Regions from separate parts of the Brevibacillus sp. YAE8 genome, predicted to be linked through region 1. Evidence: a T-box and tRNA genes for the amino acid it is inferred to sense, from the RefSeq annotation. Region 1 holds a T-box; the other holds one or more tRNA genes.
What was found. A T-box is a leader RNA that pairs with one kind of tRNA and senses whether it is charged. The one in region 1 lies ahead of trpS (tryptophan--tRNA ligase), so its partner is inferred to be a tRNA-Trp.
Positions count from the first base shown of each region.

Region 2: it has a tRNA-Trp gene. The T-box ahead of trpS (tryptophan--tRNA ligase) is inferred to sense a tRNA for this amino acid. The anticodon was not compared.

Region 1 covers NZ_BAAIYG010000004.1:127,638-131,017, forward strand. The annotation lists gene AC27IT_RS08455 (HXXEE domain-containing protein) at 1-499, opposite strand, end outside; gene AC27IT_RS08460 (TetR/AcrR family transcriptional regulator) at 492-1,100, opposite strand; T-box leader at 1,239-1,503, shown strand; gene trpS (tryptophan--tRNA ligase) at 1,572-2,555, shown strand; gene AC27IT_RS08470 (chitobiase/beta-hexosaminidase C-terminal domain-containing protein) at 2,692-3,380, opposite strand, start outside.
Region 2 covers NZ_BAAIYG010000004.1:332,915-336,294, forward strand. The annotation lists gene AC27IT_RS09460 (ABC transporter ATP-binding protein) at 1-525, opposite strand, end outside; gene AC27IT_RS09465 (helix-turn-helix transcriptional regulator) at 684-1,511, opposite strand; tRNA gene AC27IT_RS09470 (tRNA-Leu) at 2,139-2,220, opposite strand; tRNA gene AC27IT_RS09475 (tRNA-Cys) at 2,229-2,302, opposite strand; tRNA gene AC27IT_RS09480 (tRNA-Gly) at 2,323-2,398, opposite strand; tRNA gene AC27IT_RS09485 (tRNA-Gln) at 2,406-2,480, opposite strand; tRNA gene AC27IT_RS09490 (tRNA-His) at 2,507-2,582, opposite strand; tRNA gene AC27IT_RS09495 (tRNA-Trp) at 2,612-2,685, opposite strand; tRNA gene AC27IT_RS09500 (tRNA-Phe) at 2,691-2,766, opposite strand; tRNA gene AC27IT_RS09505 (tRNA-Asp) at 2,811-2,887, opposite strand; tRNA gene AC27IT_RS09510 (tRNA-Met) at 2,934-3,010, opposite strand; tRNA gene AC27IT_RS09515 (tRNA-Val) at 3,075-3,150, opposite strand; tRNA gene AC27IT_RS09520 (tRNA-Glu) at 3,237-3,310, opposite strand; tRNA gene AC27IT_RS09525 (tRNA-Ser) at 3,315-3,380, opposite strand, start outside.

The DNA.
Region 1 (3,380 bases):
AGTGCGCAGCGTACAAAATCGGCACGGCCAGCAAGCAGAACGGCAGCGTACTCCAGACGAGCGGCCACGTAAGCACCCCTGCTTCAAACAGGCAGACATAGGTGTAGACGCTGTACGGCAAAACGAGCACGACTGCCGTCACGACGCCCGGTGTGTACGTGCGCAGCGCAATCGTGTGTCCGATGTGCGTGAAAACGTGCAAAAACATAACGTGCAGGCAGACGAGAAAAAACGGCAAGTACGTCCCAAGCGGCAGCGTGGCAGCCGCAAGCACGACGGCAGCGGCGAGGACGGCGAAGACGCACGTGACGGCTACGGCAAACTGCGCGGTGTTCATCGCAAGCGACGGCTCCACGAACTTTTGCAGCCAGCTCGGCAGCGCGCGCAAAACCTGCTCCCGCTTCTGCGCAAGCCAGCCCTCGACCGTGATGATTTCCTCCAGATCGTGAAACACAAACACGACCAGCAACAGCCAGATCAGATTCACAAGCTCACTCATGCCGTGCCCCCTCCCTCGTCTTTTCCTGCAAGATTCCGTGCGCCAAAAACGACACCGCCTCGTCGGCGAGCTGCTCGGCCGTCTTTTCCCCCGCCAGCAAAAAGCGGGACGTCAGGCGGTAGCAGACGGCGACCATTGCTTCTGCCGCCACCTCCGGCGACAGGTCGGCGCGGACATGGCCCGCCGCCTGGTTTTGCCGCAGATTGGCGCTGACCATGGCTGCCAGCTTGCGGTGCAGCTCCTCTCCCGCCTCCGCCTGATAGAGCACCATCTGCGTCAGCTCCGGCCGCCCCTGAAAGAAGCGGAACAGCGCCAAGAGATTTTCCCGCACCTGCCCGTACACATCCGCTTCGTCCAGCGCCGTCACCTTGCTCCCTCCGTCGGCCAGCACCCACAGCTTCGCGAAAAACTCGTCCATGAGCTGCTGGTACAGCCCTTCCTTGCTCTCGAAATACTGGTAAAAAGACGCTTGCGTCAGCCCGGCCGCCTTCACGATGTCACTCACCCTGGCACGGTGAAAGCCTTTGGCCGCAAATTCGGAAGCCGCTGCTGCCAGCAACCGTCCGCGGCTTTGCTCCCCTTTGGAAAATTTGCTGTCCATCCGTGTTGTTCACTCCTAAAAAGTAACTTTTCAGTTATATAACTCTTGAGTTACTTTTACAATTTTTGGATGATATTGTCAATCCCCTCTTGCTTTTTTGGTTTGGACTGCGTAAAATGATTGCTCAAAGGGTATCTTTCGATGGCAATGAGGGAGAAGAGTAGTCATTTTTCGAGACGGCAGAGAGCTGATGGTTGGTGCGAATCAGTGTCAAGGAAATGGTGAATGGGCTCCCGAGCTCCAAACCGAACCCGTTTTTCAAAAGCGGCAGTAGGCTTTGGCGTGACGTCCGTACGTTACAAAGGACACCGTATCAAAACGGTACGGAACAAAGCGATTTTGCGCATGGCTTTTCCCGTGTGCAAAATAACAAGGGTGGCACCACGGTTCATTCGTCCCTGTCCAGGGCGGATGGACCTTTTTGTTTTTCTCCCAAACAGATTTCCCTCTATGGAAAGGAGCAGCACTCTCATGAAAACCATTTTTTCCGGTATTCAGCCGAGCGGTATTTTGACCCTTGGCAACTACCTCGGCGCGATGAAGCATTTCGTTCCGCTGCAGGACCAGTTCAACTGCTTTTACTGCATCGTCGATCAGCACGCGATCACAGTTCCGCAGGAGCCAGCCGTCTTGCGCGAAAACATCCGCCGTCTGGCAGCGCTCTACCTGGCAGTCGGCCTCGACCCGAACAAAATGACTTTGTTCGTCCAATCGGAAGTGCCAGCCCATGCCAAACTCGGCTGGATCATGCTGTGCACCTCGTACCTCGGCGAGCTTGAGCGCATGACCCAGTTCAAGGACAAATCCGACGGACGGGGCGAATCGATTCCGGCCGGCTTGCTGGCGTATCCGCCACTGATGGCCGCAGACATTTTGCTGTACGGCACAGACTACGTTCCGGTCGGCGAGGACCAGAAACAGCACCTGGAGCTGACCCGCGACCTGGCGACCCGCTTCAACAACCGTTACGGCGACATTTTCACCATTCCGGAAGTACGCCTGCCGGAAACGGGCGCACGCATCATGTCGCTTGCCGACGGCACGAAAAAAATGAGCAAGTCCGATCCGAACCAGGGCGCTTTCATCTCCATGCTCGACGACCCGGCGACGATTACGAAAAAAATCAAGCGCGCGCAGACCGACTCGGACAGCAGCGTGCGCTACGACAAGGCAGAAAAGCCTGCCGTATCGAACCTCATGACGATCTACTCGCTCTGCTCCGGCAAGTCGCTGGAAGAGATCGAAGCGATGTACGAGGGCAAAGGCTATGGCGCATTCAAAACCGACCTGGCGGAAGTCGTGGTGGAGACGCTGCGTCCGATCCAGGAGCGCTACGAGCAACTGTTCCATTCCTCCGAGCTGGACGACATCCTCTCGGCGGGCGCAGAAAAGGCAAATGCCGTGGCGAATGAAATGCTGCACAAAGTAGAAAGAGCAATGGGAATGGCGCGCTAGGAAAATCGAGACGCAAAACGGGCCGGGAAGCTTCTCCCGACCCGTTTTTTCATTTGTGAGGCAGACGAGACTCGCGGCTTTGCGACGGCAAGCAGTTGTGCCGCCCGCTCCTGCGTGAAGCTCTCCCCCGCGGCCCTTACTTTTCTGCGCTTCTGACAAAAAGATGCACCTTCGCCGTTTTTCCGGCATAGCGAATCGAAATCGTCGCGCGCGTGCCCGCTTCCGCATCGGCCAGAACTGACACCCGGCCTTCCTCGTCCACCTCGATCTGCGCGGGACGGCTGGACTCGAACTCGATTCCTTCTGCCTTTGTCACGTCTTCCGAAGTGCCGTCGCCGAATATCGCCAGCACCTCAAGCTGTGCTTCCTCTCCGGGAGCGAGCTTCAACGACTTCAGTTTGGCTTCGAGCGCCTCCAAGGCAGCGTTCCCCGCGACGTAGGTCGCCGCCGACTTGACTGTGAAGACGGCCAGGTCAGCTTCTTGCGCCACCTGGAGCGGCTTGCCCTTCGCCCCTGTTACTGCCCGCCACTGCTTGTTGCGGTACGTGTAAGCTTGCAGCTTTTCACCTGCATCGGCCGCCAGCGGCAGCGCGAGCGTAAAGCCTGGCTCGCCAAGGCTGCCCAGCGCTTTTCCGTTGCTCCACGCTTCGAGCAAATAGGCTTCACCCGGATGGGAAACGCCCTTCCAGCCGCTTGCTTCTGCCGCTGTCAGGGAGAGGGCAAATTTTCTTCCGCTTTCCTTGGCAAAATAAGCTCCCGGTACTTCTACCCATGCTCCTGCCGGAACGGTCAGCCTGACGCCGACCTCTTTTTTCTTTAGCAGCT
Region 2 (3,380 bases), 210 kb from region 1:
GTTGAAGTACACGACGACCCAGATGATGGCCGGCACAACGATGAAGGTGATAACCGCAAGCTGCCAGTTGATGGACAGCATGAGCGCAAACGAGCCTACAAGCGTCATGATCGCGATAAACAAATCCTCCGGTCCGTGATGCGCCATTTCGCCAATCATGTTCATGTCGTTTGTCAAGCGACCAATCAAATGCCCGGTCTTCGTATTGTCAAAAAATCGGAACGACAGCTTCTGAATATGCGAAAACAGCTTGCGCCGCATATCCGTCTCGATGTTGATGCCCAGCATATGCCCCCAGTAGTTGACGATGTACATAAGCAATGTGTTCAAGGCATACAAAGCGAGCAGTCCAAGCGAAGCCCACAAAATCATGCCCCACTTCCCGCCCGGCAGCAAATCGTCGATAAAAGCATTTACCGCTACCGGAAACGCCAGCTCCAGCAAACCGGCAATGATTGCGCAGCCAAAATCAAGCACAAACAACCATTTATACGGGCGGTAATAGGAGAAAAAGCGTCGAATCAATCAATGGCCCCCTTTTGGCGTTGGGTTCGCTCCCTGTCAGTACTTACCCGGCAAGCTTTTGTCAACGCAACTGCAATAATGATTATCAATTTCATCAATAAGTATAGCAATGTGCCTTGTGAAAGAGAATGGCACATTCATGAATCGATATGGATTATTCATGAATCCCGTTGAAACTCGCTCGGGGACAGGCCGGTGTATTTTTTGAAGCGCTTGCTGAAATACAACGGATCGGAAAAGCCTGTCCTTTGCGCCACCTCCTTGATGCTCAATTGGCTGTGCACGATATTCAACAAGTTTTTCGCCTGGTTAAGTCTGTATCTGTTCAAATATTCACCCGGACTAATTTTCAAATGCTTCTGAAACAGGTAAGCGAGCCGGTTGACATTGATCTGGTGCATTTCCGCAAGCCGATTCATGCTCAAGTTTTCCATGTAATGATTATGAATATAATCGAGCAGCCGCTCCAGCAATAGCCGCCCCTCGTCTTGCGCGCGATACAGCACGAGCGAAAACAGCTCGTTCAAGATGCCGTACCACAGCTCTTTTACGCGCAGCTTGTACAAGTCGCCGGGGCTGTTCCAGTACCGCTCAAGCTGCCTCAGCTTCTCCTGCAGCCGGGCGCTCTGCTCGACAAGGTGCAAGCCGTAATGCTGCCCGGCGTAATCGCATGCATCAGCCAGCTCCCAGTGCTTCACCTGATAGAGCACGAGAATGTAGACCCACTTTTCCTCGCCGATCACCTTGCGATCAAACGCCATGTCAGGGCCAGCGTGTACGACCATCCCCGGCTCCATATCGTATCCCGTGCCGTCAAACCACATTTTGGCTCTCCCGGATAGAGGGAAAATAAATGCCGAATGCAGCCCGGTTCGTCCCCCAAAATATTTCATTCCCGGCTGTCGTTCTTCGAGGGATACACTGGTGAGTGTAATGGCTCCCCTGGCGTAATAGTCGATCAACAGACCAACCTTTGCTCTCTCCATTTGCACCCCGCCTTGCTTTTTACTCAAAAGAACCGTTGGATGTAAGCGCGGCATGGTCGCTACCGCATCCAGGAAAAGCTCTGCAACCACCCAGCACATGGATATGCTTCATGCATGGATATGCTTCACGCTTGGCTATGCTTCACGCTTGGCTATGCTTCACGCTTGGCTAGCTTTGGTCACGCACACGCTTCTCCTATCGGCAGGCAAGCGCCAGCCTCGCTTGGTTCTTCTCTCGCTGGTTCTTCTGTTCAGGTGTTGTTGCCAGCGGCTCGCGCTGTTACTCCGCTCGGCGTAGCACCTGGCATTGGAACACATTTTTACTCACAAAATCTGCAATTTACCTCTTGTGAAAATTTCGGTTCTCGTTTATCATAATAGATAATGATTCTCATTTTCAACCAATCAACTTGGCCAAACTGTCGAACTCTACAGCTTGCTCTTCTGGCTGCTTGCAGGACTGATTTCTTCATTTCTTGCGTGTAACGAATCAGTCACCTGTTGCATCCGGTTCGCTTGCTTGCTGATCGGTTTCAGGAGATGGAGCGATACATACTGCTTTTCATGTTGATCGTAACAAATAAAATAACCCTAAGGATGAACATCCTTAGAGCTTGATTTCAGAAATGGTGCCGGTGAAGGGACTTGAACCCCCACGGTTTCCCTCACGATTTTGAGTCGCGCGCGTCTGCCATTCCGCCACACCGGCAATTAAATTGGAGGAGGCACCCGGATTTGAACCGGGGATAAGGGTTTTGCAGACCCGTGCCTTACCCCTTGGCTATGCCTCCATGTATAAAAAAGGTTTGAATGGAGCGGACGACGGGTCTCGAACCCGCGACCTTCGCCTTGGCAAGGCGACGCTCTACCAATTGAGCTACGTCCGCGTATAAATGGCTGGGGTACTAGGATTCGAACCTAGGAATGACGGAGTCAAAGTCCGTTGCCTTACCGCTTGGCTATACCCCAATAAGTAATCCCCAACTTTGAAATTATGGGGCGATCGATGGGACTTGAACCCACGAGTGCCGGAGCCACAATCCGGTGCGTTAACCCCTTCGCCACGACCGCCATATTAACTAACTATGCCTTTTGGAAAATGGCAGGGGCAGTAGGAATCGAACCCACACCAAAGGTTTTGGAGACCTTCGTTCTACCGTTAAACTATGCCCCTACACATGGTGGCTCGGGACGGAATCGAACCGCCGACACGAGGATTTTCAGTCCTCTGCTCTACCGACTGAGCTACCGAGCCGTATGTATCTTTTGCTTAGCGTGCCATTTGTTGTTTGTGAAAAATGGCGGAGCTGACGGGACTCGAACCCGCGACCTCCGGTGTGACAGACCGGCGTGAACTCCAACTTCACCACAGCTCCATGTTTGGTTGCACCTACAGGTACTCCCTTTGCAAGAAAGAAAATTTGGTTGCGGGAGCAGGATTTGAACCTGCGACCTTCGGGTTATGAGCCCGACGAGCTACCGAGCTGCTCCATCCCGCGACGATTCGGACGATCAATTATCAGCGTTGCCACGTGCTTTTCGCTGACCATCCATTATGATAAGTGGTGGAGGCTGACGGGATCGAACCGCCGACCCTCTGCTTGTAAGGCAGATGCTCTCCCAGCTGAGCTAAGCCTCCACTGTTCCCCAACTCTTGTTGGGGCCCCACAAAGGATAGGGTGCTACCAGAGTGGCACTCTTTTTGCTTTGTGGACGTTTTTTAGGTGACCCGTAGGGGATTCGAACCCCTGTATGACAGCGTGAAAGGCTGCTGTGTTAAACCGCTTCACCAACGGGCCAAGATGGCGGATGGAGTGGGATTTGAACCCACGAGACGGGTCAACCCCGCCTACACGATTTCCAATCGTG